3 regions of the Paraburkholderia sp. GAS42 genome follow, and region 1 is predicted to be linked to each of the others. Evidence: riboswitches for the same ligand, from Rfam matches in the RefSeq annotation. Region 1 holds a riboswitch; each other region holds the start of a gene.
What was found. A riboswitch is a leader RNA that binds a small molecule or an ion and turns the genes downstream of it on or off. The one in region 1 is predicted to bind cobalamin.
Positions count from the first base shown of each region.

Region 2: another riboswitch for cobalamin. It lies ahead of P3T16_RS24555 (CbtB domain-containing protein); the one in region 1 lies ahead of cobA (uroporphyrinogen-III C-methyltransferase).
Region 3: another riboswitch for cobalamin. It lies ahead of P3T16_RS20895 (TonB-dependent receptor plug domain-containing protein); the one in region 1 lies ahead of cobA (uroporphyrinogen-III C-methyltransferase).

Region 1 covers NZ_JBNDML010000015.1:99,807-109,326, reverse strand. Annotated here, with positions in the region: gene P3T16_RS22035 (cobyrinate a,c-diamide synthase) at 1-1,166, opposite strand, end outside; gene cobO (cob(I)yrinic acid a,c-diamide adenosyltransferase) at 1,170-1,772, opposite strand; gene P3T16_RS22025 (cobalamin biosynthesis protein) at 1,814-2,191, opposite strand; gene cobA (uroporphyrinogen-III C-methyltransferase) at 2,188-2,928, opposite strand; cobalamin riboswitch at 3,095-3,321, opposite strand; cobalamin riboswitch at 3,397-3,665, shown strand; gene cobW (cobalamin biosynthesis protein CobW) at 3,775-4,857, shown strand; gene cobN (cobaltochelatase subunit CobN) at 4,864-8,670, shown strand; gene P3T16_RS22005 (ATP-binding protein) at 8,667-9,520, shown strand, end outside.
Region 2 covers NZ_JBNDML010000018.1:62,472-71,991, forward strand. Annotated here, with positions in the region: gene P3T16_RS24540 (PepSY-associated TM helix domain-containing protein) at 1-300, shown strand, start outside; gene P3T16_RS24545 (hypothetical protein) at 419-556, shown strand; gene P3T16_RS24550 (CbtA family protein) at 685-1,431, opposite strand; gene P3T16_RS24555 (CbtB domain-containing protein) at 1,443-1,652, opposite strand; cobalamin riboswitch at 1,694-1,836, opposite strand; gene P3T16_RS24560 (histidine phosphatase family protein) at 1,868-2,446, shown strand; gene P3T16_RS24565 (hypothetical protein) at 2,800-2,973, shown strand; gene ggt (gamma-glutamyltransferase) at 3,069-4,685, shown strand; gene P3T16_RS24575 (amidohydrolase family protein) at 4,699-5,985, shown strand; gene P3T16_RS24580 (ABC transporter ATP-binding protein) at 5,987-7,057, shown strand; gene P3T16_RS24585 (ABC transporter substrate-binding protein) at 7,131-8,468, shown strand; gene P3T16_RS24590 (ABC transporter permease) at 8,531-9,451, shown strand; gene P3T16_RS24595 (ABC transporter permease) at 9,452-9,520, shown strand, end outside.
Region 3 covers NZ_JBNDML010000014.1:72,081-81,600, forward strand. Annotated here, with positions in the region: gene ilvD (dihydroxy-acid dehydratase) at 1-420, opposite strand, end outside; gene P3T16_RS20860 (LysR family transcriptional regulator) at 603-1,616, shown strand; gene lgt (prolipoprotein diacylglyceryl transferase) at 1,743-2,660, shown strand; gene P3T16_RS20870 (SIMPL domain-containing protein) at 2,736-3,464, opposite strand; gene P3T16_RS20875 (EVE domain-containing protein) at 3,646-4,104, opposite strand; RNA gene ssrS (6S RNA) at 4,203-4,384, opposite strand; gene P3T16_RS20885 (cell division protein ZapA) at 4,505-4,819, opposite strand; gene P3T16_RS20890 (ATPase) at 4,816-5,190, opposite strand; cobalamin riboswitch at 5,378-5,626, shown strand; gene P3T16_RS20895 (TonB-dependent receptor plug domain-containing protein) at 5,728-7,617, shown strand; gene P3T16_RS20900 (FecCD family ABC transporter permease) at 7,654-8,745, shown strand; gene P3T16_RS20905 (ABC transporter ATP-binding protein) at 8,745-9,520, shown strand, end outside.

The sequences.
Region 1 (9,520 bases):
GCTGTCGTTAGCGGCGTCATCGTGGTTTCCAGATGTGAGTAGTGGAACGTGTGCCCGGTCATCGCGCCGTGCGTGCCGTTGATCTGCTGCATGCCAAGCGAAGCGAGACGAGGCTGCATCGTCGCGTGGCCAGGCAGCAGGCCGAGCATCGGTGTGCGTGCGCCGCTGGTGTCGGTTAGCGTATCCAGCAAATACAGCATGCCGCCGCATTCGGCAATCAGTGTTTTGCCGGCAGCGGCGTGCGCGCGAATCGATGTGGCGCTTAGCGTATTGCGCGAAAGCGTCTGCGCATGCAGCTCCGGATAGCCGCCGGGAAGCCAGAGTGCGTCGGCAGTTTCCGGCGCAGGTTCATTGGCGAGCGGCGAAAAAAACATGACGTTCGCACCGAGCGTTTCGAGTAGCGTGACGTTGGCGGGATAGATGAACGAAAACGCCGCATCACGCGCAATGGCGATCTGCATGCCGTCGAGCAAACGCGGCAACACCTCGCGTGCCGGCGCGCCAAAATCGACCGGCGGCGGCAGTTCGGCGAGCGTCGTCGTCGAGAGCGCATCGGCCGCGCGATCGATGCGGGCGTCGAGGTCGGCGATTTCGTCTGCCTGATGCAGACCGAGATGCCGGTCCGGCAATTCGATGTCGCTCGTGCTCGCGATGTGTCCCATCCAGCGCAGACCGGAGGGCAATGCCTCTTCGAGCATCTGCGCATGCCGCGGTGAACCGACGCGATTGGCGAACACGCCATGAAACGGCACGCCTGGCCGATAGTTCGCGAGCCCGAACGAGATTGCGCCAAAAGTCTGCGCCATCGCCTTCGCCGAAATCACGCCGACGACAGGCACGTTGAATGTGGTCGCCAGATCGGCGCTGGAAGGCGTGCCGTCGTAAAGACCCATGACGCCTTCGATCAGGATCACATCGGCGTTTCCAGCCGCTTCGGCCAGCAGTGCGCGGCACGCGCTTTCGCCGACCATCCACAGGTCGAGCGATTGCACCGGCGCGCCGCTGGCGCGCGCAAGAATCATCGGGTCAAGAAAATCCGGACCGGTCTTGAAGACGCATACACGCCGCCCCAACCGCGCGTGATAGCGTGCGAGGCCGGCCGTAATCGTGGTCTTGCCCTGACCCGACGCCGGCGCACTGATAAACAGGGCGGGGCACGTGGACATCGCTCAGAATTCCACGCCGCGTTGAGCCTTCACACCCTGCTCGCGATACGGATGCTTGATGATCCGCATTTCGGTGACGAGGTCGGCGGCTTCGATCAATGCGTCGGGCGCATGACGTCCCGTGACGACAACGTGCACCATGTGCGGACGCGCGTTCAACACGCCAAGCACTTCGTCGAGCGGAAGGTATTCGTACTTCAGCACCGTATTCAGTTCGTCGAGAATCACCATCTGATAGTCGCCACTTTCGATCATCCGGCGCGCTTCGTCCCAGCCCTTGCGCGCGGTCGCGATGTCCTTGTCGCGGTCCTGCGTATTCCACGTGTAGCCGTCGCCCATCGTGATGAATTCACAGTGCGCCTGCGCGCCCAGAAAATCGCGCTCGGACGTGTGCAGCGCGCCCTTGATGAACTGCACGACGCCGAGCTTCATGCCGTGCCCGAGCACGCGCACGGCCATGCCGAAAGCCGCGGTGGTTTTTCCCTTGCCGGTGCCTGTATTGACGATCAGCAGGCCTTTTTCGACCGTGGCCGAAGCCTGCTTTTTCTCGTGACCCTCGCGACGGCGTTGCGTCATGCGTTGATGCGATTCGGGATCTGTCTTCATGGCGTGTCCTGGTGCCGGGAGGCGTTCGTGTTGCGTGGAAATCAGTGTGCGGATGCGATGGCGACGGTGACGCCATCGAGCGTGGTTTTGGAGACGATCAGCTTCGCGCCGGGCGATGCAAGAAGTGCGCACGGTTCGCATACGCCGTCGACGCCGAGATGCGCACGGACCGTATCGGAAGGCGTGGGCAGTTCTCCTAGCGCGTCGATCTGCTCGGGCGCAAAGGTGTGCAACAGCAGCCCATGGCGCGTGCAGAATTCGACGAGTCCGGGTTCGCGTGCTTTTGAATCAATCGTTGCGGCCGCAAGCACTTCGTCGAGCGAACGGCCGGCCAGCGCGAGCGCCGCGCGCACGGCGGATTCGATCTGCTGCGCAGATGCGTTGCGTTTGCTTCCGATGCCGACGGTCAGCGTTTTCATGTGCTGTTGCCAGTTGGAAGATACGGCAAGCCGAGCGCGGCCACGCCGCCAATCACGACGATTGCTGGCGAGCCGAGTCCGGCTTCTGCGACTTTCGCGGCGAGTGTATCGAGCGTCGCGCGCACGTGCCGCTGCTCGGGGCGCGTGGCGGATTCGATGGCGGCGCACGGCGTTTCCGCTGGCATGCCGGCTTGCAGCAACGCGGCGACGATGTCGTTGAGTCGACGCATGCCCATATAGACAACCAGTGTCATCTGCGTCGCGACGAGCGCGCGCCAGTCCGGCTCGCCGCTGCCCGCGCCGTGTCCGGTGACGAAAACGACGCCTTGTGCATGATCGCGATGGGTAACAGGAATGCCGATCGCAGCGGGCGCGGCGATACCCGCTGTAATACCGTTGATGATTTCGACGTGAATGCCGACGGCTGCCAGCGCCTGCTGTTCTTCACCGCCGCGCCCGAACACGAACGGATCGCCGCCTTTCAGCCGGGCGACACTGCGCCCCGCGCGCAGATGCGCGAGCATGGCCTCGACGATGCCAGACTGCGCCGTCGACGGCTGCCCGCCGCGCTTGCCGACGTACACGATTTCCGCATCCTTACGCGCGAATTGCAGCACATCGGGATTCACGAGATCGTCGACAAGCACGACGTCGGCTTCGCCTAGCGCGCGCGTCGCCTTGAGCGTCATCAGCTCGACGTCGCCTGGACCGGCGCCGATCAGCCAGGCGCGGCTCATAGTGAGCGGCACGGCGCGCAGCAGCGCGCAGGCCGCGGCGTGCAGTCGGGAAGGGAAAGCCTGGAAGTCGTCATATCGACGGCTTGACGAATAGATGAATCATGCGTTGCCACACGTCAGGCGCCTCATTCCGTCCCCCGCGGATCGGGCGTTCGGCGATCGCAACGGTCGCCCCTTGCGTCTGGCCGGTATCCGGGCTGACGACCGCATGCCGTTCGCCTTCCCACCTGCGCAGCGCAGGCAGTGGCGTTGAATGACATGTGCGGATGCATGATCCGCTGGCCGCTTACCGTTGCGGGGACAGCACAGGCTCAGCAAATCGCTTCGCTTCCTGTTTCCCGTTTAACAGCACACGCGAACGCGTGTGCGGGCACCAAACGCGCGCATACGATATCACAGGCACTCCCTGAAAGCCCGCCGGAGTGCCCTTGCCGCGGGCCCTTTCTTGACGTTGCCACTGCCGAAGCCTACACTCGCACGCACTCTGGTGCTCGCGCGCACGCTCCGTGCGCGCAGTTAAACGGGAAACAGGGAGCCCTTCCTGCACGGATCGGGCCAACCTGTGCTGCCCCCGCAACGGTAAGCGAAGGCATCGCTTAATAGCGATGTAAAGCCGGCTTCAATACATGCACATTACAGCGTGCCTGTATCTGTCCACTGCGCAACGTGTCAAATGCGCGGGAAGGTGAAGCGGCGATTTCGTCAGCCCGGATACCGGCCCGAGAAAAACAGGCAAACGCCGCGGGGATGCGGCGTATCGACCACGATTTCATCGAATGTCCGGTTGCTCCGGGCAAGCCGTTTTTCGTCCCCATCTACTCAACAGTCCACCACCCTGGAGTCAGGATGCAGACGCGCAAGATTCCCGTCACGATTGTCACGGGCTTCCTCGGCAGCGGCAAAACCACCTTGCTGCGGCACATTCTTCAACATGCGGGCGGCCTTCGCGTCGCGGTGATCGTCAACGAATTCGGCGAACTCGGCATCGATGGCGAAATCCTCAAAGGCTGCGGCATCGGGTGTAACGAAGACGGCAGCGAAGCCGAAGGCCAGTTGTATGAGCTCGCCAACGGCTGTCTTTGCTGCACTGTCCAGGAAGAGTTTTTTCCAGTGATGGAAAAACTCGTCGAACGCCGCGACCAGATCGACCACGTGCTGATCGAAACGTCCGGTCTTGCGTTGCCGAAGCCGCTCGTGCAGGCATTCAACTGGCCGCAGATCAAAAACAGCTTCACGGTCGATGCGGTTGTGACCGTAGTCGACGGTCCGGCCGCGGCAAGTGGTCAGTTCGCGGAGAATCCGCTAGCGGTCGACGCACAGCGCAAAGCCGATCCGAATCTCGATCACGAGTCGCCGTTGCACGAACTGTTCGAAGACCAGTTGTCCGCGGCCGATCTGGTGATTCTGAACAAAACGGATCTGCTCGACGAGGCAGGGCAAAGGGAAGTGGAATCACTGATCCGTGAAGAAATCCCGCCGCAGGTGAAGGTTGTGCGTGCACACATGGGACAGCTCGATCTGCACGCACTGCTCGGTCTTGAGTCAGCTTCCGAAGACACCATTCATCTGCGCCACGACCATCACGGTTCCGCCGACGACGCCGATCATCATCACGACGAGTTCGATTCGGTAGTGGTCGAGGCGAACGTTTCGTCGCGTGAGGCGGCGATCTCGGCACTGCAGGGCCTCGTCGAAAGCCACACGATTTACCGGGTCAAAGGCTTCGCGGCATTGCCGGGCGCAGCAATGCGTCTTGTGATTCAAGGCGTCGGACGACGCTTCGACAGCTATTTCGATCGTCGCTGGCAGGCCGACGAAACGCGCGCGAGCCGCTTTGTACTGATTGGCGAAGACCTCGATCAGGCCGCATTGCAGCAGGCGCTCGATGTCGCTCTGAGCGACAGCCGCAACGTCGTGCAACAGGCGTAAATCGACATGCATCTGCTGCGCACCACGCCGGGTGGCTTTGTCGACGATACGGCCGGCGTCATGCGGATCGATCAGCGACCGGCGGATATCGTCGTGCTCAGTTCCGCTGATACGACGCTGTCGCTGCTCGCGAGCGTTTTCCCGCGTCTGGGCGCTGATTTCCCGAGCCTGAGGCTCGCGAATGTCACATTCCTCCGGCAACCTGCGTCGGTCGATTTCTACGTCGAGGACGTGTTGCAGCACGCGAAAGTCGTCGTCGTCGATCACCTCGGCGGCGAGGCTTACTGGCCATACGGCATCGAGCAGGTCGTTGCGCTGGCGGAGCGCAAACAGCAGGTGCTCGCGATGTTCTCGGGCGATCTTCAGGAAGACCCGAATCTGCTCGCACGCAGCACCGCCGACGCTGCGCTGTGTCATCAGCTATGGCGTTATCTCCGCGAGGGCGGCCCGCAGAATGCGGAGCGGTTTCTGCGCTGCATCGCGCATCGCGCGTTGGGCTGGGGCGACGAGCCGCCGCTGCCGCAACCGTTGCCAGCCGCAGCGCTTTACCATCCGGCGCGCGACGTTCCCACGGTCGAAGACTGGCAGGCACGCTGGCGTGCCGATGCGCCGGTGGTCGCGATCCTGTTTTATCGCGCGCATTTGCAGGCGGCGAATACAGCCGTGTTCGATGCATTGATCGACGCGCTCGATGCGCAAGGCCTTAATCCGTTGCCGGTCGCAATCACGTCGCTGAAAGACGACGTGAGTCGTGACGTGGTGCAACGGTTGTGCGCGCAACATAACGTGGCGCTGGTGCTCAACACGACGGCATTCGCCGCGTCAGCCATCGACGATCCTGAGCCACTCGCGCTTGCCGGCGACGCGCCGGTAATGCAGGTGATCCTGAGCGGCGGCAATCGCGATGACTGGCTCAAGGACAACCAGGGTCTCAATTCACGCGATATCGCCATGCATATCGCGCTGCCCGAAGTGGATGGCCGCATCATTACGCGGGCGATCAGCTTCAAGGGGCTCGCGTATCGTTGTCCGCACACCGAAGTCGATGTCGTGCGTTATCAGCCTGACGTTGAGCGCGTCAGGTTTGTCGCCGGGCTAAGCCAGCGCTGGTGTCGCCTGCGCGGCATCGAAAACGCCGACAAGAAACTCGCGCTGATTCTCGCGAATTATCCCGTTAGCGAAGGCCGCATTGGCAACGGCGTGGGTCTTGATACGCCCGCATCTGTCGTAGGCATTCTTTCGATGCTGCGCGAGCAGGGCTATCGCGTCGATACTGTACCTGCCGATGGCGATGCGCTGATGCACACGCTGACGGAAGGGGTGACGAACGACCCCGTCGTGCGTGATCTGCGCCCGGCGCTGCAAAGCCTTGCGCTAGACGATTATCTGGTGCAGTTCCAGCAGTTGCCGGCTGAAGTACGCAATGCATTGAATGCGCGCTGGGGCACGCCCGAACAGGATCCGACGCTCCGTCGTGGCCGCTTCATGATTGCGGGCTGGCGTTGCGGCCATGTGTTCGTTGGCATTCAGCCAGCGCGTTCGCGCGAAGGTGGCGATTACGCAAGCTATCACGACGCCGATCTGGTGCCGCCGCACGCGTATCTTGCGTTCTATTTCTGGTTGCGTCACCGGTTCGGTATCGACGCGGTCGTTCATGTCGGCAAGCACGGCAATCTGGAATGGCTGCCGGGCAAGAGCGTCGCGCTCAGCGAAACCTGCTGGCCGGATCTCATTCTTGGGCCGATGCCGCATCTGTATCCGTTTATCGTCAATGATCCGGGCGAAGGCAGCCAGGCGAAGCGGCGCACGCAGGCCGTCATCATCGATCACCTGATGCCGCCGCTGACGCGCGCGGAAAACTATGGTCCGTTGCAGGACCTCGAACGTCAGGTCGACGAATACTATGAAGCGCTGATGGTCGATCCGCGTCGCTCGAAACTGCTGCGAAGGACGATTCTCGAAACGATCATCACGCATCGTCTGCACGAGGAACTGAGCCTCGGTTTGCCCGATGGCCACGACGCGGAAGACGCGTTGCTCACGCGTGCCGATGCGTATCTGTGCGAGTTGAAGGAGGCGCAGATTCGCGACGGCCTGCATACGTTCGGGCAGTCGCCGCGAGGGGCGCAGCGACGCGATACGCTGCTGGCACTCGGGCGTTTTCCGATCGGTGACGGGCAGGGCGCGAAGGCGGGGCTGATTGATGCGCTTGCACGTGACCTTCAGATGGATCACCTGTTCGATCCGCTGACGGCGGACTGGTCTGCAGCGTGGGAAGGTCCGCGCCCCGGGATTCTGCAGCAGGTGAGCGACGCGCCGTGGCGGCATAACGGCGATACGCGCGAACGGCTCGAATGTCTCGCGGCAGCGCTACTGAATGATGTGGGCGACGATACGGGATCGGCTACCGCAACGTCGTTTGAACCCGGCGCATTGCCGCAAGCAGAACGCGTTCTCGAACGCTTGCGGAACGATATCCTGCCGCGCCTCGATGCATGTGGACCGCAGGAAATGCTGCACCTGAAGCGCGGACTCGAAGGGCGTTTCGTGCCGCCGGGTCCAAGCGGTTCGCCTTCACGTGGCCGCCCCGACGTGCTGCCGACCGGGCGCAATTTCTATTCTGTCGACACCCGTGCTGTGCCGACGCAATCGGCGTGGTCGCTGGGTCTCAAGTCGGCGCAGCAGCTGATCGAGCGGCATGTGCAGGAACACGGCGACTATCCGCGCGCGATCGGGCTTTCTGTGTGGGGCACCGCGACAATGCGCACCGGTGGCGACGATATCGCGCAGGCGCTTGCGTTGCTCGGCGTGCGACCCAGATGGGCGCCGGGCAGCCATCGCGTGACCGACTTCGAGATCATGCCGATCGAGGTGTTCGACAGGCCTCGCATCGACGTCACCTTGCGTGTCTCCGGATTCTTTCGCGATGCGTTCGCGAACGTCATGCATCTGTTCGATGCAGCGGTGCAGGCTGTGGCGGAACTCGACGAGCCAGAGGACTTGAATCCGATCCGCGCCCGCGTGCTGCGCGAAAGGGATGCGTTGATTGCGAGCGGCGTGGAAGCAATCGAAGCGCGCCGTCGTGCCGGCTGGCGTGTATTCAGCGCGAAGCCCGGTTCATACGGCGCGGGTTTGCAGGAGATGATCGACACGCGGCAATGGCAGACCGATCAGGATCTGTCTGCTGCGTATCAGGCGTGGGGCGGCTACGCGTACGCGCAAAAGAGCTCGGGCGAAGAGGCGCGCGAAGCGTTCGGCAAGCGCCTCGCCGCGCTGGACGTCGTGCTCCAGAATCAGGACAACCGCGAACACGACGTGCTCGATTCGAACGACTATTACCAGTTTCAGGGCGGCATGGTGGCAGCGGTCCGACATCTCGCGGGCAACCAGCCGCATATCTATCATGCCGACCACAGCAACCCGGCTGCACCGCGCATTCGCACGCTGCACGAAGAGATCGCGCGCGTGGTCCGCTCGCGCGTGGTGAACCCGAAATGGCTCGATGGCGTGAAGCGGCACGGCTACAAGGGCGCTGCGGAAATCGCGGCCACTGTCGACTATCTCTATGGCTATGACGCGACAGCGCGCGTGATATCGGATCATCAGTACGCGCTGGTGACGGACGCGTATCTGAACGATAACGGTACGCGCGATTTTCTGGCGGCGCACAATCCGCATGCGTTGCATGGCATCTGCGAGCGTCTGCTCGAAGCGATGCAGCGCGGCCTGTGGCAGAACCCCGGCGACTATCGCGCGCAGGTTGAGCAGCATCTGCTGGCAAGCGAACAGCAACTCGAAGGAACACGAACATGAACGCATCGACGGATTCGCGCGACGTTGCAACCTCCGTGCCGGGTCGGGCCACCTTTCCGTTTGCGGGGTTGATCGGCCAGGCACCCTTGCAGCAGGCGTTATTACTCGCGGCAATCGATCCAGGGCTGGGTGGCGTGCTGATCAGCGGCCCGCGCGGCACCGCGAAATCGACAGCGGCGCGTGCGCTCGCCGAATTGCTGCCCGAAGGGCAACTTGTCACACTTCCGCTTGGCGCGAGTGAAGAGCGGCTGATCGGCACGCTGGATATCGAAACAGTCCTGCGCGACGGTTCGGTGAAGTTCTCGCCTGGTCTGCTCGCGAAAGCGCACCGTGGCGTGCTGTATGTCGACGAGGTCAATCTGTTGCCCGATACGCTGGTCGATGCACTGCTCGATGCGGCGGCGAGCGGCGTGAATACGGTGGAGCGCGACGGCATTTCGCACAGTCACGCGGCGAGCTTTGTGCTCATCGGCACGATGAATCCGCAGGAAGGTGAGTTGCGTCCGCAACTTATCGATCGTTTCGGTTTGATGGTGGAACTGGAGAACTGCTTCGATCCGCAGCTGCGTCAGCAGATCGTCAAGGCGCGCCTTGCGTTTGAAGCCGATCCGTCCGCGTTTCGTGCGAAATATGCCGCGCAGCAGACGGCTTACGTGCAGCGTATTCACGCCGCGCGTGAACGCGTGCCGCAACTCGTGTTCGGCGATGCGCTTCACGATCACGTCAGCCGTATCTGCATCGATGCTGCAGTGGATGGGCTGAGGGCCGATCTCGTCATGTTGCGCGCGGCGCGCGCATTGGCAGCGCTGGAGCAGGCCGCGACGATTACCGTTGAACACGTCGATCGCGT
Region 2 (9,520 bases), on a different contig from region 1:
CTCGGCAACGCGTGGCTGTACTACAACGCGAATACCGGCAAGCTGGCAGGCGGATCGATACCCGGCAAAGGCTCGGCCGGCGACATCTTCATGCAGGCGCAATACCCGCTGCATTCCGGCCGGATCATCGGGATCGGTGGACGAATTCTGATGAGCTTCACCGGCATCGCGGTGGCGATATTGAGCGCAACCGGGCTGATGATCTGGCTGAAGAAGCTCGGTGCGCGCCGCCGTTCTGCGGCGGCTGCAGCTGCGGCGTCCCGCTCGGGCGTCACGCGGGAGTCTGCTGCGCAGTCCTGACCACGCAGCACAACACACGCTGTCGCGCGGACGGCTGCGAAGCTCTGTGGCTTGATACGCGGGCACGCCGTGCCGCCCTTCCACATGACGTAGCTATCGTCGACATCCAGGTCATCTCGTGTCTTCTGTTGCAGCATTCAAACTGATATTGCTCTCGCTCGTCGCGATCATCGGACTCGAGCTCCTTGCGAAACGTCTGCGTCTGCCGCCAGCCGCCGCGTTATTGGAAGTGTCGGCGCGGCTTGCGCGCGGCTGAGCGGCGAGCGGCTGGATACGCCAGAAGAAGACGGGGAGAAATGCAGGCAGTTGCAGGCTCAGGCCTTGCCTTCCGGCTGAACCGCCTGAGCCCGTATCAAACGACATCAAAGCGACATCAAAGCGACATCAAGGCAACGCGGATGTCCTGGCTTCGCCCGCGCGAAGTTGCGCGCGTTCGCTGCGTTCGACGAGCCAGCCGAACAGCAGCCCGATCGTCGTCCAGATGATCAGCTGCATGCCGATCGCCGCAATGCGGAAATGCCACAGCAGCGTGGCCGGGAAAGTCTGCGGCACCTCGTTGATCACCGGCATCGCGATCTGCACGGCCGCGATGATCGCGACATACACCCCACCGCCGATGATCGCCGCGTTCCACTGACCGAAGCGCGCAACCGCGCGTCGCCGCACCTTCAGCGAAAACACCAGCGCAACCAGCGATATCGCGATCATCAGGAAGAAGAGCCCGGTGCGCGGGCCGATCGTTTCGGGGTCGCCGATGGAAGGCGGATTAGCCGGATACTTGAGATTCGGCACGATCACGAGCGCGATAAACGCCGCCGCTGCGAGCATCGCGGACAGCGCCCGCGCGCCCAGCTTGCCGACGCGGCCATACGCATACGCGAAGGTCAACGCGAAGAGTCCGCCGAATGCCGCGCCGTACACGACCACGCCAGTCAACAGGCCGAGACCCGCCTGCGTTTCGCGGCTGACGAGTTCAGGCTCCGGCGCTTCGCCACGCGCCGCTGCGGCTTTCTCTTCGAATGTAATTGCCTGCTCGACCGCGGGTTCGCCGGCGAAGCGGGCGAATGCGAACGTGAGGAGTCCCGCGGCGATGCCTGCAAGCATGCCGCGTACCAACAGTTTGCCTACCATGTGTGCCCCCGTTAGTGGCAGGGGAAGCCGAGCAGATGGCGGCCGTCGTGGACGAATTCGTGAACCATCATGCCAGGGACGAGCGACGTCGCCCCTTGTTCAGCGCCGACAAAATACAGCGCAAGCAAAAGCAGCAGGCCGCCGAAGATGACCCACGGCAGCAGTTCGCGCAGGGGGATCAGTGCAGGTTGAGCGGCCGGCGTGAAAACGGTGTCAGTCATGATGAATCTCTCCAGGGGTTACGCGCCCCGACAGTCGACTAGAAAAGGGATGACTCGAAGCTCAGGTCTGGCTTTCGGCTCTATGCTGAGCCGATTACAGTGGCGCGACCGCGCCGGGCTTACACCGGCTTCCGCGCTTCGGTGACGCTATTCTACGCGCTAAACTTCGCCGCGCCAGCGTGATGAACGCTACGCCTCCGACAAAGGGACACGAGATGCAGACACGGTTGCTGCTGGTCAGCCACGCGGCAACGCGGGCGATGCGCGTGGGCGCTTTCCCCGCCGACGATCCGCTCGATGCGCGCGGCGTGGCCGAGATCGAGGCGTGGCGCGAGCGGGCGCAGAGCGTCGCTCAAGCCGCGCGCGTCTTTCGCAGCGACGCGACCTGCGTCCGCGAAATGGCTGAAGCGCTTGGGTTGAAGACGGAAGCCGCGCCCGCGCTGGCCGATGTCGATTGTGGCGAGTGGCGCGGCCGAAGGCTCAGCGATCTCGCCGCCGAAGAACCGGATGCGCTCGCCGCATGGACGCGTTCGCCCGACGCCGCGCCGCCTGGTGGCGAGTCCTTCAGCATGGTCCTCGCCCGCGTCGGCGCGTGGCTCGACGCGCTTCAGCCTGCACACGACGGCGACGCTTTAGTCGCGATCACGCATGCGGTGGTGATCCGCGCGGCGATCATTTACGCGCTGGGCGCACCGGCCTCAGCGTTCAGGCGGATCGAGATTGCCCCGCTGTCGATTGTCGAATTGCGGCGTTCGCGGGACGGAAGCTGGGCCTGGTGGCCGGGCTCCGCCTGAAATCTGAGGGGAGGAAGCAGAACTGCAGAAGAGAGAACATGCCTTCGTACCCGCTGGACGCTACGTCCGACGCGAGAAGCTGTACCGGATTGCCGGGATCCGCCACAGCCGCTCGATGTTCGCGCTGCGCTGCATGAAGAGCGTGCCTTCTGCAGATTGGGTAAGGTGGCGATAGCTTGACCTTCGCACCGCCCTGGCGCGCGGTGCCGCAATGTGGTGCGCCGCCCGTCAAGGCAACGGCCAGCAATTGTCACCGGCACCCCCACAGGCAAGCCCCGACGCTCATCGGCATGGAGCTTGCATAGCCGCTCGCATCGCGTCCCCCACGGACGCCCGACGAGCGGATCTCTCCCATGCTGCGCGACGAAGCGCCCTATAAGGCAATCCTCGATCACATTCGCTGGACCCCTGCGCCCGTACTGTACGCGCAGCGACATGGGCTGCTGGAACAGGACGCCGCCGTGTTCCCGACCTCCGCCGGCAGCGTCGAAAGCGCCGCTGCCGCGGCGTTTCCTCGAGCCGCCTGATGCATCGCGGAGGTTGTCGCGACCTGAGGAATTCCTTAGGCACATTTGAGGCGCGCCCGATTTCTGGCGCAGAGGCCGGCCTTTAGGCTCGCATGATGCACAACCCGAACGAAACGCCCGCGCGTACGACGCGCCCCGTCAGCCGCGCCGAACGCGGCATGGTCGCCACCGCGCATCCGCTTGCGACGCAGGAAGCGCTCGCCGTGCTGCGCGCAGGCGGCAGCGCAGTCGACGCCGCACTCACTGCCGCCGCGATGCTCAACGTCGTGCAGCCGCATATGACGGGCATCGGCGGCGACGCGTTCTGGATGATCGCGCCTGCCGGTGAAGCGCCGATCGGCATCGACGGTAGCGGGCAGAGCGCGCGACGCGCGACGCTTGAGCGCTTTTCAGGTCACACAGCACTATCGACACGTGGCGCGCTGGCTGCGTTGACGGTTCCTGGCGCGGTCGGAAGCTGGATGCTGGCGCGTGAGCGCTTCGGCAAATTGCCGCTTGAGCGCGTGCTCGCTCCCGCGATTGACTACGCGCGCGAGGGCGTCGCGGTCGGACGCGATCTTGCGCGCTGGTTTGCGGACGACGCCGAAGTACTGCGCGCCGATGCGGGCTGCCGTGCGACGTATTTCGATGAGCACAGTCACGTGCTGAAGGAAGGCGCGCGTCTCAGGCAACCCGCGCTCGCCGGAACGTTCGGACACCTCGTGCGTCATGGCCTGTCGGCGTTCTATCGCGACATCGGCGATTCAGCCGCTGCATATGTGGATGCGCAGGGCGGTCTGCTCGATGCCACGGATTTCGCCTCATATCGCGCGCAATGGGTGAAGCCGCTGCGCACGCGTTATCGCGGCTATGAGGTGTGTCAGATGCCGCCGCCGTCGCAAGGCATGGCCGGCGCGATGATCCTCAACTTTCTGGATGGCGTGCAGATCGATCCGCGGGCGCCTCTTGGCGCCGATTATTTTCACGCGAAGATTCAGGCGATCAAATGGGCATCTGGTTATCGCGACCGGCATCTGACCGATCCCTTGATTGTGAAGGTGCCCATTGATGAACTGCTTGCTGCGTCACTCGCTGCACGCGAACGCGATGCGTGGCTAGCCGACGCGACGCGCCAGCACGCCGCCGTCGCGCAAGGCAGCGATACGACGTTCATCTGCGTAGCCGACAGCGAAGGCAATGCTGTTGGCCTTGTGCAAAGCCTGTACTTCGATTTTGGTGCGGCGGTGCTCGATCCGGCGACCGGCGTGCTGTTGCAAAACCGTGGATCGTTCTTCTCGCTCGATCCGCGTCATCCGAATGCGCTCGCGCCTGGCAAACGCACCGCATCGACGTTGATGTCCGCGATGCTGCTTAAGGACGGCCTGCCGTATCTCGTCTACGGCACGCAGGGTGGCGAAGGACAGCCGCAAACGCAGACGTCGATCGCTACGCGCGTCGCCGATTTCGGCTGGGACGTGCAGCGCGCAATTGAAGCGCCGCGCGTGCTGTGCGGCCGTGCGTGGGGCGATGCATCGAACCGTCTGCTGCTCGAAGACAGCGCGCCCGCCGCGACCTTCGATGCGCTGCGGGCGCTCGGTCATCCGGTCGAAGCGGCTGCCGCGCTGCATCCGCTATTTGGCACGGCGCAGGCGATCCGTCTGCGCGGCCCGTGGTCGCCGTTCTTCGAGGGCGGTGCCGATCCGCGCGGCGAAGGCGTCGCGCTCGGCTACTGAATACGTCGACGCCATGACTTCGTCAACCCGCCACGTCGATCTGCTGATCCGCCACGCGCGCGTCGACGACGACGCGCCGCTCACCGACATCGTGATCGACGCTGGCCGCATCGTTGCACTTGCAACCGGTTGGGACGGCACGGCTCGTGAAGAAATCGACGCCGCCGGCCGCGCGGTCGTGCCGGGCTTTATCGAGCCGCATATCCATCTCGACAAGGCGATGTGGCATCGCGCGCGGCCTTCGGTTGCCGGCACACTGGAAGAAGCGATCCGCACCACGGGCGAACTGAAATCGCGTTGCGACCGTGAAGACATGCTGACGCGCGCGCGACGTGTTCTCGACATGGCCGTGCGCAATGGCACGATCGCAATGCGCACGCATCCGGACGTCGATCCGATCCAGCAACTGCTCGGCGTCGAAACGATGCTCGAACTGCGCGACGAATATCGCGATCTGATCGACCTGCAGATCGTCGCGTTTCCGCAGGAAGGCCTGATCAAGGCGCCCGGCACGCTGCAATTGCTGGAAGAAGCGTTGAATCTCGGCGCCGACGTCGCCGGTGGCTGCCCCTACAACGAAGCGAATCGCGAAGACACCGAAGCCCATATCGATGCGGTATTCGCGCTCGCGCAGCGCTTTAGCGTCGACATCGACCTGCACGCCGATTTCGCCGATGACACCGCCGACGCCCGCTTCTTCGCCACTGAATACATCGCGCGCAAGACAATCGAGACTGGCTATCAGGGCCGTGTGTCGCTTGGACACGTCACGAGTCTCGGCTCGCTGCCGCCCGCGCAACTCGCACCGCTGGTCGAACTGCTCGCCGATGCGCACATTCACATCGTCACGCTGCCCGCGACCGATCTTTACCTCGGCGCCCGCCGCGACACAGAAAACCCGCGCCGCGCGCTCACGCCATTGCGCGCGCTCGTCGACGGAGGCGTGAACGTCGCGTATTCGTCGAACAACGTGCGCAACGCGTTCACACCGTTCGGCAACGCGGACGTGCTGACCATCGGCAACCTGCTCGCGCACGCTGCGCAATTCGGCACGCCATCGCAGCAGGCGCAGATTCTCGCGATGGGCACCGTCAATGCAGCCCGTGCAATCGGCATCGAAGGCAACTACGGCATCGCGCCTGGACGGCTCGCCGATCTCGTCGTGCTCGATACGCTATGGATCGCCGACGCCCTGCTCGACATGCCGCCGCGTACCTGGGTCATCAAGCGCGGCCGTATCACCGTGACCACGCATCACTGCTGCGAGATTCATCGCGCTCATTCCACAGAAGAGGTGTAACGTGCCCGCCCCGCTCTCATCGTCCGCTTCATCGTCTTCCTCGAATCCGCACGCGCAGTCGCAGATCGAACTCGTTCACGTGACGAAACGCTATGGCGACAGCGTGGCCGTCGACAAGCTCGATCTCTTTATCGAAGGTGGCAGTTATTGCTGTCTGCTTGGGCCATCCGGTTGCGGCAAGACCACGACGTTGCGCATGATCGCCGGCCACGAAACCGTCAACGACGGCGACGTGCTGATCGGCGATCGCAACGTCACGCTGCTCGAACCGAGCGACCGCGGCACCGCGATGGTGTTTCAGCACTACGCGCTGTTCCCGCATCTGTCCGCACTCGATAACGTTGCGTTCAGCCTGCGCATGCGCGGCGTCGGACGCGAAGAGCGCGAACAGCGCGCGAAAGCGCTGCTCGAACTCGTTTCAATGGGCCAATACGCGCATCGCAAGCCAGCGCAGCTTTCCGGCGGCCAGCAGCAGCGCGTCGCACTCGCGCGTGCGTTGCTGAACCAGCCGCGCTGCCTGCTGCTCGACGAGCCGCTATCCGCACTCGATCCATTCCTGCGCGTGCAGATGCGTGCCGAACTGAAACGCTGGCAGAAAGATCTCGGCATCACATTCGTTCACGTCACGCACTCGCAGGAGGAAGCGCTCGCGCTGGCCGATCTCGTCGTCGTGATGAACGGCGGCAAGATCGAGCAGGCGGGCACGCCGCATGAAGTGTTCAACCATCCGCGCACGGAATTCGTCGCGCGTTTTCTGGGCGCGCACAACGTGATTCCGGCGGGTCAGCAGATGATCACCGTGCGCGCCGACCAGTTGCGCGTCGCGCCGCACGGCACCGTGCCCGTGCAGGACGGCCGCGAAGGCTTGAGCCGCATCGGCGGTGTGCCATGCCGCGTGACGGCAACCGAGTATCACGGCACGCACGTCCGCATGAGTCTTGTGACCGCCGATACCGATCGCGAGCTGATCGCGCTCGTCGGCGATGCTGAATACGACCCCGCCCAGATGAAGGTAGGTGCGCGCGTCATCGTCTGGTGGAGTGAGGCACATGCGCATGCGCTTGCTGCCTGAAGCGCATTGAAACACGCTTTAAACGATCCGATTTTCTCTGAAAGCATCACAAACGCAACGAGGAGCCTTTGCCATGAGCGACAAGAAAACAACGGACGCCCAGGTGGACACCGCCGCCACAGCCGTCCCTGAGACAGCAACGCATGCACCCGAAGCCGCCGCACCTGGCGGTCTTTCGCGCCGCACCTTCCTGAAGGGTGCGGTTGCGGCCGCCGGTATCACCGGCTTCCCATACGTCCACGCGCAGGAAAAGATCACGCTGCGCTATCTCGGCACGGCCGTGAACCAGAGCGCCGACATCGCGAAGAAGTTCAAGGAAGACACGGGCATCGAGCTGCAATACATTCCGCTCACGACCGACGACGTCACGAAGCGCATCATCACGCAGCCGAATTCGTTCGATATCGCCGACACGGAATACTTCTCGCTGAAGAAGCTGATTCCGTCGGGCACGCTCGTCGGCCTCGACGCGAAGAAGATCAAGTATGCGGACAAGATCACACCTGTGCTCACGCGCGGCGAAATCGGCGGCAAGAAGATTGGCGACCAGGGCACTGCGCCGAAGAAAGTCATGTTCCTGACGGGCGAGCATTCGACGCAGTTTTCCACCACGCCCACCGAATGGATGACACTGATCCCGACGACGTACAACGCCGACACGCTCGGCATTCGTCCGGACCTGATCAAGCGCCCGGTGAGCACGTGGGCCGATCTGCTGAATCCTGAGTTCAAGGGCAAGGCGGCGCTGCTCAACATCCCGTCGATCGGCATCATGGACGCCGCCATGGCACTCGAAGCCAGCGGCAAGATGAAGTACGGCGACAAGGGCAACATGACAAAGAAGGAGATCGACGGCACCATCGCCGCGCTGATCGAAGCTAAGCGTGCAGGCCAGTTCCGCGCATTCTGGCGTGACTTCAACGAAAGCGTGAACCTGATGGCGTCGGGCGAAGTGGTGATCCAGTCGATGTGGTCGCCGGCCGTGACGAAGGTGCGCACGATGGGCGTGCCCTGCACGTTCCAGCCGCTGAAAGAAGGCTATCGCGCGTGGGCGTCGGGCTTTGGCTTGCCGCGTACGTTGCAGGGCCGCAAGCGCGATGGCGCGTATGAGTTCATCAACTGGTTCCTCGATGGCTGGGCAGGCGCGTATCTGATGCGTCAGGGCTACTACTCTGCCGTACTTGAAACAGCACGGCCGAAAATGCAGGCGTACGAGTGGGACTACTGGATCGAAGGCAAGCCCGCTACGCAGGAAATCAAGGCGCCAGACGGGCAGGCGCTTGAGAAGGCCGGTGCCACGCGTGATGGCGGTTCCTATCAGGCGCGGATGGGCGCAATCGCCTGCTGGAACGCGGTGATGGACGAGAACATCTACATGGTCCAGAAGTGGAACGAGTTCATCGCAGCCTGATCGTCTGTACATGAGGCAGGGCGCGCCCTGCTTCGCTTCTCAAGTCATTCAAGGACAACGCGATGGCAACGCTTCCCGACACGATCGCCGCTTCGCCTGTCGCACGCGAACGCCGCAAGGAGCGGCGCTCCGCGTGGTGGCAAGCCGCACCGCTTACGCTCGCCTTCCTGCTGTTCTTCATCGTGCCGCTGGTGATGACGCTCGTTGTGAGCTTCTGGAATTTCAACGAATACGAAATCATCCCGGCATTCACGCTCAAGAACTATCAGGCGATCTTCGATGGCTGCGGTTCCCTGACCAATGTGTGCGTCACGCTCAAGACTTACTGGTCGACGCTGCGCTTTTGCGTGATCGTGTGGGCGGTGACGCTGGTGCTCGGCTTTTCGATTGCATGGTTTCTCGCGTTTCATATACGCACAGTACGCATGCAGACCATTCTGTTCCTTGTCTGCACAATTCCGTTCTGGACGTCCAACGTGATCCGCATGATTTCGTGGATGCCGCTGCTGGGTCGCAATGGGCTCGTCAATGACGCGCTGGTGGGCGCGCATCTCGTCGATAAACCAGTTGAATGGCTGCTGTATTCGGATTTCGCGGTCGTGCTTGCGTTCGTGCATCTCTTCACGTTCTTCATGATCGTGCCGATTTTCAACGCGATGATGCGTATCGACCGCTCGCTCATTGAAGCCGCGCGCGATGCCGGCGCGAGCGGCTGGCAGATCGTATGGCGCGTGGTGCTGCCGCTGTCCAGAACCGGCGTAATCATCGGCTCGATCTTCGTTGTGACGATCGTGATGGGCGATTTCCTGACCGTTGGCGTGATGGGCGGACAGCAGATTGCATCGGTGGGGAAGATCATTCAGGTACAAACATCGTATCTGCAGTTTCCTGCCGCGGCCGCTAACGCGATGGTGCTGCTCGCCATTGTGCTGATGATGATCTGGGCGCTGACGCGTCTCGTCGATATTCGCAAGGAGCTTTAAATGACCGCGCCCAAAATTCTGCGACGCGACCGGCGTCCCGCGAGTTTCTACTGGCTCTCCGCACTGTTT
Region 3 (9,520 bases), on a different contig from region 1:
CGGCACGTTGCAGCGTGCGAGCGCGATCATGCCGCCTGGCATGTTCTTGTCGCAGCCGCCGATCACGACGACGCCGTCCATCCACTGGCCCTGCACGCAGGTCTCGATACAGTCTGAGATCACTTCGCGCGACACGAGCGAGTACTTCATGCCTTCGGTGCCCATCGACATGCCGTCCGAAATGGTCGGCGTGCCGAAGATCTGCGGGTTCGCGTCGGACAGCTTGACGGCTTTCACGGCGGCGTCGGCGAGACGCTGCAGGCCGGAATTGCACGGCGTGATGGTCGAGTGGCCGTTTGCGATGCCGATCATCGGCTTGTCGAAATCGGCCTTCTCGTAGCCGAGCGCGTAATACATCGACCGGTTCGGCGCGCGCGCGACGCCTTGGGTGATGTTCTTCGAACGACGGTTGTACGACATGGGGAGCTCCGTAATGTCTTTGTCCGGGGGTCTTGTCCGGGGTGCGGTGCAGGGTTGGGGAAATCCGCCGTCCGGGAGGTGCAGGGCGGATGTTTCCAGCACGTCGCGCAAGAATGCAGTTTCTCAAGGCGCGTGTCCAATATATTATTCAGGCTTGATAAGGTCGAAAAAAGTATCAATCGATGCAAGCCGCCACGCCCGATCTGCGCCAGTTGCGCTACTTTATCGCCGTCGCCGAAGAGAAGCACTTTGGGCGCGCTGCCGCACGTCTGTCGATGACGCAGCCGCCGCTGTCACAGGCTATCCGGGCGCTGGAAGAGACGCTCGGCGTCGAACTGTTCGCGCGCACGAGGCGCTCGGTCGAGCTGACGCAGGTGGGTGCCGATCTGCTGCCTGAAGTGCGCCGGTTGCTGGCCAGCGCGGAAGGGCTGCGGCCGCTCGCGCAGGGTCTGGCGCGCGGCGAGGCCGGGGTGTTGTCGCTGGCGTTTGTTTCGACGGCGGATTACGGCCTCTTGCCGTTGCTGCTGCGCGATTTCGGCGCGCGCCATCCGCGCGTGCGCCTGCAACTCGCCGAAGCGACGAGCGACGTGCAGATCGACGAACTCGTCGCGGGCCGCGTCGACGCCGGCCTCGTGATTGCGCCGCTGCCGCCGCGGCATCTCGCGCAACTGTCGTGGCTGCCGATCGCGCGTGAGCCGCTGGTGATCGCGATGTCATCGGAGGTGGCGGCGCGCGTGGATGATCACGCCGACGAAGACTGGCGCGACACGCCCGTCAGCCTGCGCGATGTCGCCGATGCGCCGCTGGTGATCTTCCCAAGGCGTCTGGCGCCGGGCTTTTATGACATCATTATGGATTGCTACGGCGTTGCGGGCCTCACGCCGCGCATCGGCCAGGAGGCGATCCAGATGCAGACGATCGTCAGCCTCGTGTCAGCCGGTATGGGCGTCGCACTGGTGCCGCAATCGCTGCGTAACCTGCGGCGCACCGGCGTCGTGTACCGTCCGCTGCGCGAATCGGTGCCCGCCATCGAGACGGGTCTCGTGTGGCGCACGGCCGAGGTGAGCCCGGTGCTCGCGGGTTTCATCGACATCGTGCGCGCGTATGTAGCGAACCTTGCGACGAATCCTGCGCTGAGCGCGGCCGCAGGGACGCAACGCGCGAAGCCGGCGCAGGCCCGCACACGCAGGCGCTGATGGTTTTTCGCGCGGGTGCCGCGAACGCATTGCCCGCCAGGCCGTCCAATCCATGCTGCAGGCGGCGTGTCGCGCCCGCGGTCGTTACCGATAAAGAATCCGCCGTTGAACCACCCATAAAAACACATGCTCATTCACCCCAATTTCGATCCCGTCGCCATTCACCTGGGGCCGCTCGCCGTGCGCTGGTACGGGCTCATGTACCTTGTGGCGTTCATTGCGGCGATTGTCGTCGGCCGGTTGCGGCTGCGTCTGCCGCACGTTGCTGCGCAAGGCTGGACCGCGAAAGATATCGACGACATGCTGTTCTACGGCGTGCTCGGTACGATTTTTGGCGGCCGGATCGGCTACGTGCTGTTCTATAAGGCAAGCTGGTACTTCGCGCATCCGCTCGACATCTTCAAGGTCTGGGAAGGCGGCATGTCGTTTCACGGCGGCTTCCTTGGCGTGACGCTCGCAATGACGCTCTTCGCGTGGCAACGCAAGCGCACGTGGCTGCAGGTCACCGACTTCGTCGCCCCGATGGTGCCGGCGGGCCTCGCGGCCGGGCGGCTCGGCAACTTCATTAATGGCGAACTGTGGGGCCGCGTGACGGACCCGAGCTCGCCCTGGGCGATGCTGTTCCCGGGCGCCGCAAACGAAGACGCGGGCTGGATGGCTACGCACCCGGACCTCGTGTCGCGCTGGCATCTCGCCGACGTATTCGCGCAATATCACATGCTGCCGCGTCATCCGTCGCAGTTGTATGAGATCGCGCTGGAAGGTGTCGTGCTGTTCTTCGTGCTGTGGTTCTTTACGCGCAAGCCGCGGCCGGTGGGCGCGGCGTCAGCGGTGTTTCTGATCGGCTATGGCCTTGCACGCTTCACGGTGGAGTTCGCACGCGAGCCGGACGATTTCCTGGGCCTGCTGGCGCTGGGGCTTTCGATGGGGCAGTGGCTGTCGCTGCCGATGGTGCTCGCCGGCATCCTCATGCTGCTGTGGGCGTATCGTCGCGGCCGACGCCAGCCGGAGCCGGTGGTGGGTACAAACTCACCTTCGGCGTAGCGGCCGGTTGAAAACAGAAAAGCCACGGCATGCCGTGGCTTTTCTGTTTCTACGCGCGCCTAAAACGAAAGCGCGTTACTTCATCTGCACAGAACCCGACACGTTGACGGTCACCGTCGATGTCCCACCTTCGAGCGGAATCGGCGCGGCAGCCTTCGCGTCGGCGCCTGCACGGGCGCTCATCATCATCATCGGACGCGGCATCACGCCGTTGTGTCCCACGTTGACCTCGCGAATCGTGTACCCGCTATAGCCAAACGCTTGAGCCGACGAGGTGGCCTGCTGACGGAACGATGCGATTGCCTGGCCGGTCAGCTTCTGTTCAGCGGCGCGCTGCGCTTCAGGCGACAACGAGAACGACACATTGCCGACCTGCATGACCGACGACAGCTGGCCTGCAAGCTTCGACGCCGCCGCGAAGTCGTGCGATTCGAGCTGCACTTCCGTGCGGCCGCGCCACGCGGAAATACGGCCGTCGCGGTCCGTCGACGGATAGATCGAGAACGCGCCGGTGCGCGCTGTCACGCCCGCGACGCCTTTGGCCTTTTGCAGCGCCGAGTCGGCGCGCTGGTTCAGCGTGCCCGTGAGCGAGCCGGGGTCGCTCGCTTCCTGTTCATAGAAGAGCGTGATGTTGACGACGTCCTGCGCCACATCGGCGCTGGCCTGCGCGGACAGCGACAGCACGCCCGACGGCGGATTCTGCACGAGCGTCTGCGCGAACGCATCAGTGGGTGCGAGCGAGAGGGCGAGCGGCGTCACGGACGCAAGAGCGAAGGCGAAAGCGAGTGCGGTTTTTCTGGTCATTTGAACGAGTTCCTTCTTCAACCGGTTGTGCACGACGGTCCCGGCAATAGCACGCCATTACGAACCGTCACGGCACGCGTCGTGCATCGAACTGGCACGGCGCTTGCGGAACTGTTAGGCGTCTGTCAGGCCGCCGGGTTCCCGCAAGCAATATTCGATTACACAAATCGCGTCCGCCGGCTCACACGAGGTGCTTCGTGATGAATCGCCATTCGGCTTCGGTCACAGGCGTGATCGACAGCCGGTTGCCTTTTGCGAGCACACGCATGTCCGCGAGTTCGGGATGCTCACGCAGCGTCGCCAGCGGGATCAGCGGAATCTTCTTCTTGAAGACGACATCGACGAGCGTCCAGCGCGGCGTCTCACGATCCGATTTCGGATCGTAGTACGGGCTCTTCGCGTCGAACTGGGTCGGATCGGGATAGGGTGTCGACGATACTTCCGCGATGCCAGCAATACCCGGCTCAGGGCAACTCGAGTGATAGAACAGCACACCGTCGCCGACCTGCATCATGTCGCGCATGAAGTTGCGTGCCTGATAGTTGCGCACGCCCGTCCAGGGCAGTGTGCGATGCGGGGCGTTGGCGAGATGATCGATGCTTGCTTCGTCCGGTTCGGACTTCATTAGCCAGTAGCGCATGAGTCGATATGAACGTCGAGAAGAAAGGGAGAGAGAAAGCGAAAGAAAGCGGAACTACAAACGGAAACGGCACCGGACGAGTGTCCGATGCCGTTGAATAGGTCCCCGCCATAGCCGCTAGGCCGGCATCCTGAACCGGGAGTTCAGAATTGGTCGCAGTTAGCCGCACTTCGGGTACATCAGACAGAGTGACGCGCACACCCGTGCTGCAAATTTCCGCAACCGTGCACATGGCATTGGTTCAAGGAATATATGACCTTGGCGAACCAGGCAGGGAAGCTGACTAAACTTTTTGAATCCAGACGCTCGCTGCAATCACAGCGACCTCACGAAGTACGTTGCGCTGAACTCGAAGACCGGTTACACAACCGGCCTTTAAAACAATCGCCCGTTAAAACTTTTACTGCACACCGTACTGCTGGATGACTGCGCCCAGCTGTTCGTTCATGGAGTGCATTGTACGCCGGATTTCTTCAGCGGGAAAAGATTCTCCGTGTCGCACACTGGCTTGCAGCTTAAGCAGTTCCGATGCCAGCGACAGCGCCGCCATCACGGCAATACGATCCTGCCCACGCACGTTGCTGCCCGAGCGGATCTTCGACATTTCCGCATCGACACGTGCCACTGCTTCAAGCAGCGCGCCTTCGGTTTCCGGCGAACAGGCGAGACGATACGGCTGGCCGAGAATCGAGACTTCGATCTGCTTCGTGGTCATGCATTTTCTCCGTGGCGGGTGACTTCGCGGCCGGCTTCCTGGTCGTGCTCTTCATGCGCCTCATGCTGCGAGGTCGCAAGCAGGTCGAGCTGGTTGTCCGGCTCGGCGTGCGACCGCGCGCGCGGGAGTTTTTCGAGGATGGCGTTCAGGCGAACCTGCGCGTCGTCGATCTTCGACGAGAGCGTGTCACGCTCCGCTTGCAGCGCGTTGCGCTCTTCGCGTGTCTGCTCGAGTTCAACGCGTATGGCTGCGCATTCTGCGCGCGCCTGGGCGAGTTGATCTTCGAGTGCGCGGCGCGCCTCGTGATGACGCTGGCTGATTTCGATCAGCCGGCCAATGTTTTGTGAGAGTGTTTCGAGTTCGTTGAGCATGTGCTGCGTCCTCTAAAGACACGGCATTCTAGCGCGGAATGTCGCAGGTTCCGACAATTGTCTCGTTTCGAGACGTAACAACACGGCTTTTTGCGAGTTTTATGCCTGCAAAACGCTGAAATCGTGCAAATGGCGCGCACGCGAATTGCAGTGAGCCGGGCTTTCTTGACGCTACAGCAGGTCGCTCCTACACTTGCGGCACTTTGGTGCCCGCGCGCGTTTTCATGTCGCGCAGTTAAACGGGAAACAGGGCGCGCGGCGATACGGCCGCGCTAACCTGTGCTGCCCCCGCAACGGTAAGCGACCGCGTTATTTCACGCAAGTCGATCCAGTACACGCCCTTAAAAAAGGCGCGCAATGCCACTGCGCATTCATGCGTGGGAAGGCGGATCGATGCGTCGCCAGCCCGGATACCGGCCAGAGGGAAGGACGTCGTTCGCACGCGGCAGGCAGCCTGCGCGTCGATGAACGGCCGTCCTGCTACGCAACGGCCTGCGGGGAAGCGGGCCGTGCACGCCAGCCACAGGAATTCATCCGATGTACACGCCCATCGCCCGCGCGGCGCTGCTCGCCTTGACCGGCCTGCCGCTTGCCGCACAGGCCCAGTCCGCGAAGACGGACGACGCACCGGCGTCCACCCAGAACGCGACGCCGTCCGCAGCGCCAGTGGTCACGCTGGCGCCAGTCGTGGTCACCGCGGCGCGCGGACCGCAGTCGCTCGCCGATGCCATTCCAGAGACCACGCGCTTCAACCCGCAGGACATCGCCGACAGCACCGCGCGCGATCTGCCCGGCCTGCTGCAACTCGCGCCCGGCGCACAGATTGTGCGCAATGGCGGCCCGGGTTCGTCGGCGAGTCTTTTTCTGCGAGGCGCTTCGGCGCAGCAGTCGCTCATTTTGATCGATGGCGTGCGCGTCGATTCGGTGAGCCTTGGCAACGCGCAGATCGAACAGCTTCCACTCGACCAGATCGATCACGTCGAGGTCGTCAACGGCAACGTGTCGGCGTTGTACGGATCGGGTGCGGTTGGCGGCGTCGTGCAGGTGTTCACGAAAGATGGCGGCAATCATCCGCCACGCTTCAATTTCTCCGTCGAATACGGCAGCTATCACACGCAGCGCCAGCAGGCCGGCGTGGACGGCGCGCTCGACAAGGACGGCAAGACGACCTTCAGCTTTTCGATCGCGCGCGCGAAGGACGACGGCTTCTCGTCGATCAATCCCGCGCTCGCGCCGGTCAACCCGAACGCGAACGGCTATCTGAACGAAAGCATCGCGGCATCCGTGCGGCACCGCTTCAACGAAAGCTGGGACGTGGGCGTGCGCTACTTCCAGTCGAACGGCAACGACAGCTTCGACAATCCGTTCAGCGCGCCCACCGATCTCAACAATCTGTACAGCAAGGTACAGCAGGCGTCGGTGTTCGCGAACGGTCGCGTGACCGACGGGTGGACGACGCACTTCATCGTCGCTGCGGGTAACGACCGCAGCACGACGGCCTTGAACGGCACCTACACCGACCACTTCAACACGGATAACCGTCAATACACGTGGCAGAACGATTTCACGTTCGCGCCGCAGCAGAAGTTTCAGCTCGGCTACGAGCATCTCGACCAGAGCCTTGATTCGAACGCCTACGCTGCGCCCGACCGTCACGTGAACTCGGGCTTCGCCGGTTATACGGGACGCTTTGGCGCCAGTCAGTTCCAGGCGAACGTGCGACGCGACCAGTACTCCGATTTCGGCGGCGCGAACAGTTACTATCTCGGCTACGGATACGATTTCACCGAACACTGGAAGGTGACTGCAAGCTGGTCCGATGCTTTTCGCGCGCCGACCTTCAACGATCTGTACTTCCCGTTCAGCGGCAATCCGTCGATCCAGCCGGAACGCAGTCATTCGGTCGAAGCGGCGTTGCAGTACGCGTCGAACGCGCTCGGCGTGATGAAGCTCACCGCATTCCAGACGCGCTATACGAATCTGATCGAGTATCAGCAGGTGAGTCCAGGTGAATTCGTTGCGCAGAACGTCGGGCAAGCGAAGGTGCAGGGCGTCGAGGGATCGTGGAGCGGGCATGTCGGCAAGACCGATGTGCGCGCAACCTTTACGGTCCAGAATCCCGTCGACGAAGACACGGACACCGATCTGAACCGGCGCGCGCGTCGCTTCGCCTCGTTCGCGGCGAATCGCGATATCGGCGGCTGGCGTGTGGGCGGCGAGTGGCTCGTGAGCGGCAAGCGAAACGATAGCGGCAATACACTTGCAGGCTACGGCGTCGTGAATCTGTCGGCGCGCTACACCATCACGAAGGCGTGGTACGTGGCCGCGCAGATCCAGAATCTTTTCGACAGGGACTATGAACTGGCGTACACGTACAACACCCCGCGACGCGGCGCGTATCTCACGCTCGGCTGGCAGCAGCAGTGACGCGCCTTGCGTTGCTGCCTCACAGGCTGAGTCGATATGTCGTCTGATTTCACCGCGATGAATCGCGCTGCGATGCGTTCCGTCACGGGTATGACCGCGAAGCGCGCCGTCTTGATCTGGTGCGGTCTCGGCATGCTGGCGCTTGTTGTGTTCATTGCGTCGCTCGCGCTTGGCAGTGTCGCAGTCGGGCCTCTGCGTGTGCTTGCTGCGTTGATGCCGTGGCATGTGAGTGAATTTTCGTCGTCGCTAACGTCATCGTCTTCGTCGTCGTCACCGGATCTCGCGATCGAGATCGTTCGCACGCTGCGCCTGCCGCGTGCGCTGGCTGGCTTTGCGTGCGGCGCGTTGCTCGCGATTGCCGGCGCGCTGCTGCAGGTGTTGCTGCGCAATCCGCTGGCAGAGCCGTATGTGCTTGGCGTATCGGGCGGTGCGGCGAGTTTTGCGCTCGTCGCGATGATTGCCGGATGCGCATGGTGGATCGTCGATGCCAGCGCGTTCACGGGTGCGTTCGTGTCGATCCTGCTGGTGCTCGGCCTCGCGCGTCGTGAATTGTGGCGCGGTGAGCCGCAGGATGCGTCGCCGCGTCTGTTGCTGACCGGCGCGGTGATCGCGGCGGGTTGGGGCGCTGTCATCACATTGCTGCTGAGCGTTGCGCCCGAAAGCCGTCTGCGCGGCATGTTGTTCTGGCTGACCGGCGATCTCAACGGCGGCGGCATGCCGTGGGTTGCGCTTGTTGCACTGCTCGTCGCGCTTGTGTCGATCGTGCCCGCCGCGCCGCAACTGAACGTGCTGCTGCGCGGCGATGCGGCGGCGCAGGCGCTTGGCGTGCCCGTCATACGCGTGCGGCTTCGTGTGTATCTCGTGGCGTCGCTCGCGGCTGCGGCTGCGGTAACGACGGGCGGCACGATTGGCTTCGTCGGACTCGTGGTACCGCACATGCTGCGACTGTGCTTCGGCAACGACCAGCGCATGTTGCTGCCCGCTGCCGCGCTCGCGGGTGGCTTTGCCGTCATGGGAGCCGACCTCGTCGCGCGAACGGTCATCGCACCCGCGCAGTTGCCGGTTGGCGTGATCACGGCGCTGGCGGGCGTGCCTGTGTTCCTCTGGATGCTATTGCGCAGGCGATGATGATGAACGCACGCGTTCCCGCTACTCCGGCACTTTCCGCGCAACGCGTCACGCTGCGCGCCGGCGCTCGCACATTGCTCGACGATTTCACACACACGTTCTATCCCGGCGAAGTGTGGTGCATCGCGGGTCCGAACGGCGCGGGAAAAACCACGCTGATTTCTGCGCTGGCGGGTCTGCTCGAACCGTCGAGCGGTCACGTCGAAGTCGACGGCATGCGCATCGACGCGTGGTCGCCGGTCGAGCTTGCGCAGCGTCGCGCGCTGATGCCTCAAGGCGAGCGTGACGCGTTCAGCGCGAGCGTCCTCGACATCGTGATGCTCAACCGTTTTCCGCATCTCGCAGGCTGGGGCTGGGAACGTGCGGAAGATCGAGCGGCTGCACACGCCGCGCTCGATACGCTCGGTCTCACCGCGCTGCAAACGCGCGACGTGCTGTCGCTCTCCGGTGGTGAGCGGCAACGTGTGGCGCTTGCCGCGGTGCTGTGCCAGGACGCGCCGCTGCTGCTTCTCGATGAACCGCTGTCGCATCTCGACCTGCATCATCAGATCGACTGTCTCGAAGCGCTGATGCGTTGGGCGCAGCAGTCGCAGCGTAGCGTGATCTTTTCGTGCCACGACCTCAATCTTGCGCGCCGCTTCGCGACACACGCGCTGTTACTCGATGGAAACGGCGCTGCGCACGCGGGCCCCGTACGCGACGTGCTCACGCCGGCGCTCGCGAGCCGCGCCTTCGGCTATCCGCTCATCCTGATCCGCGACGGCGAGCATGAAGC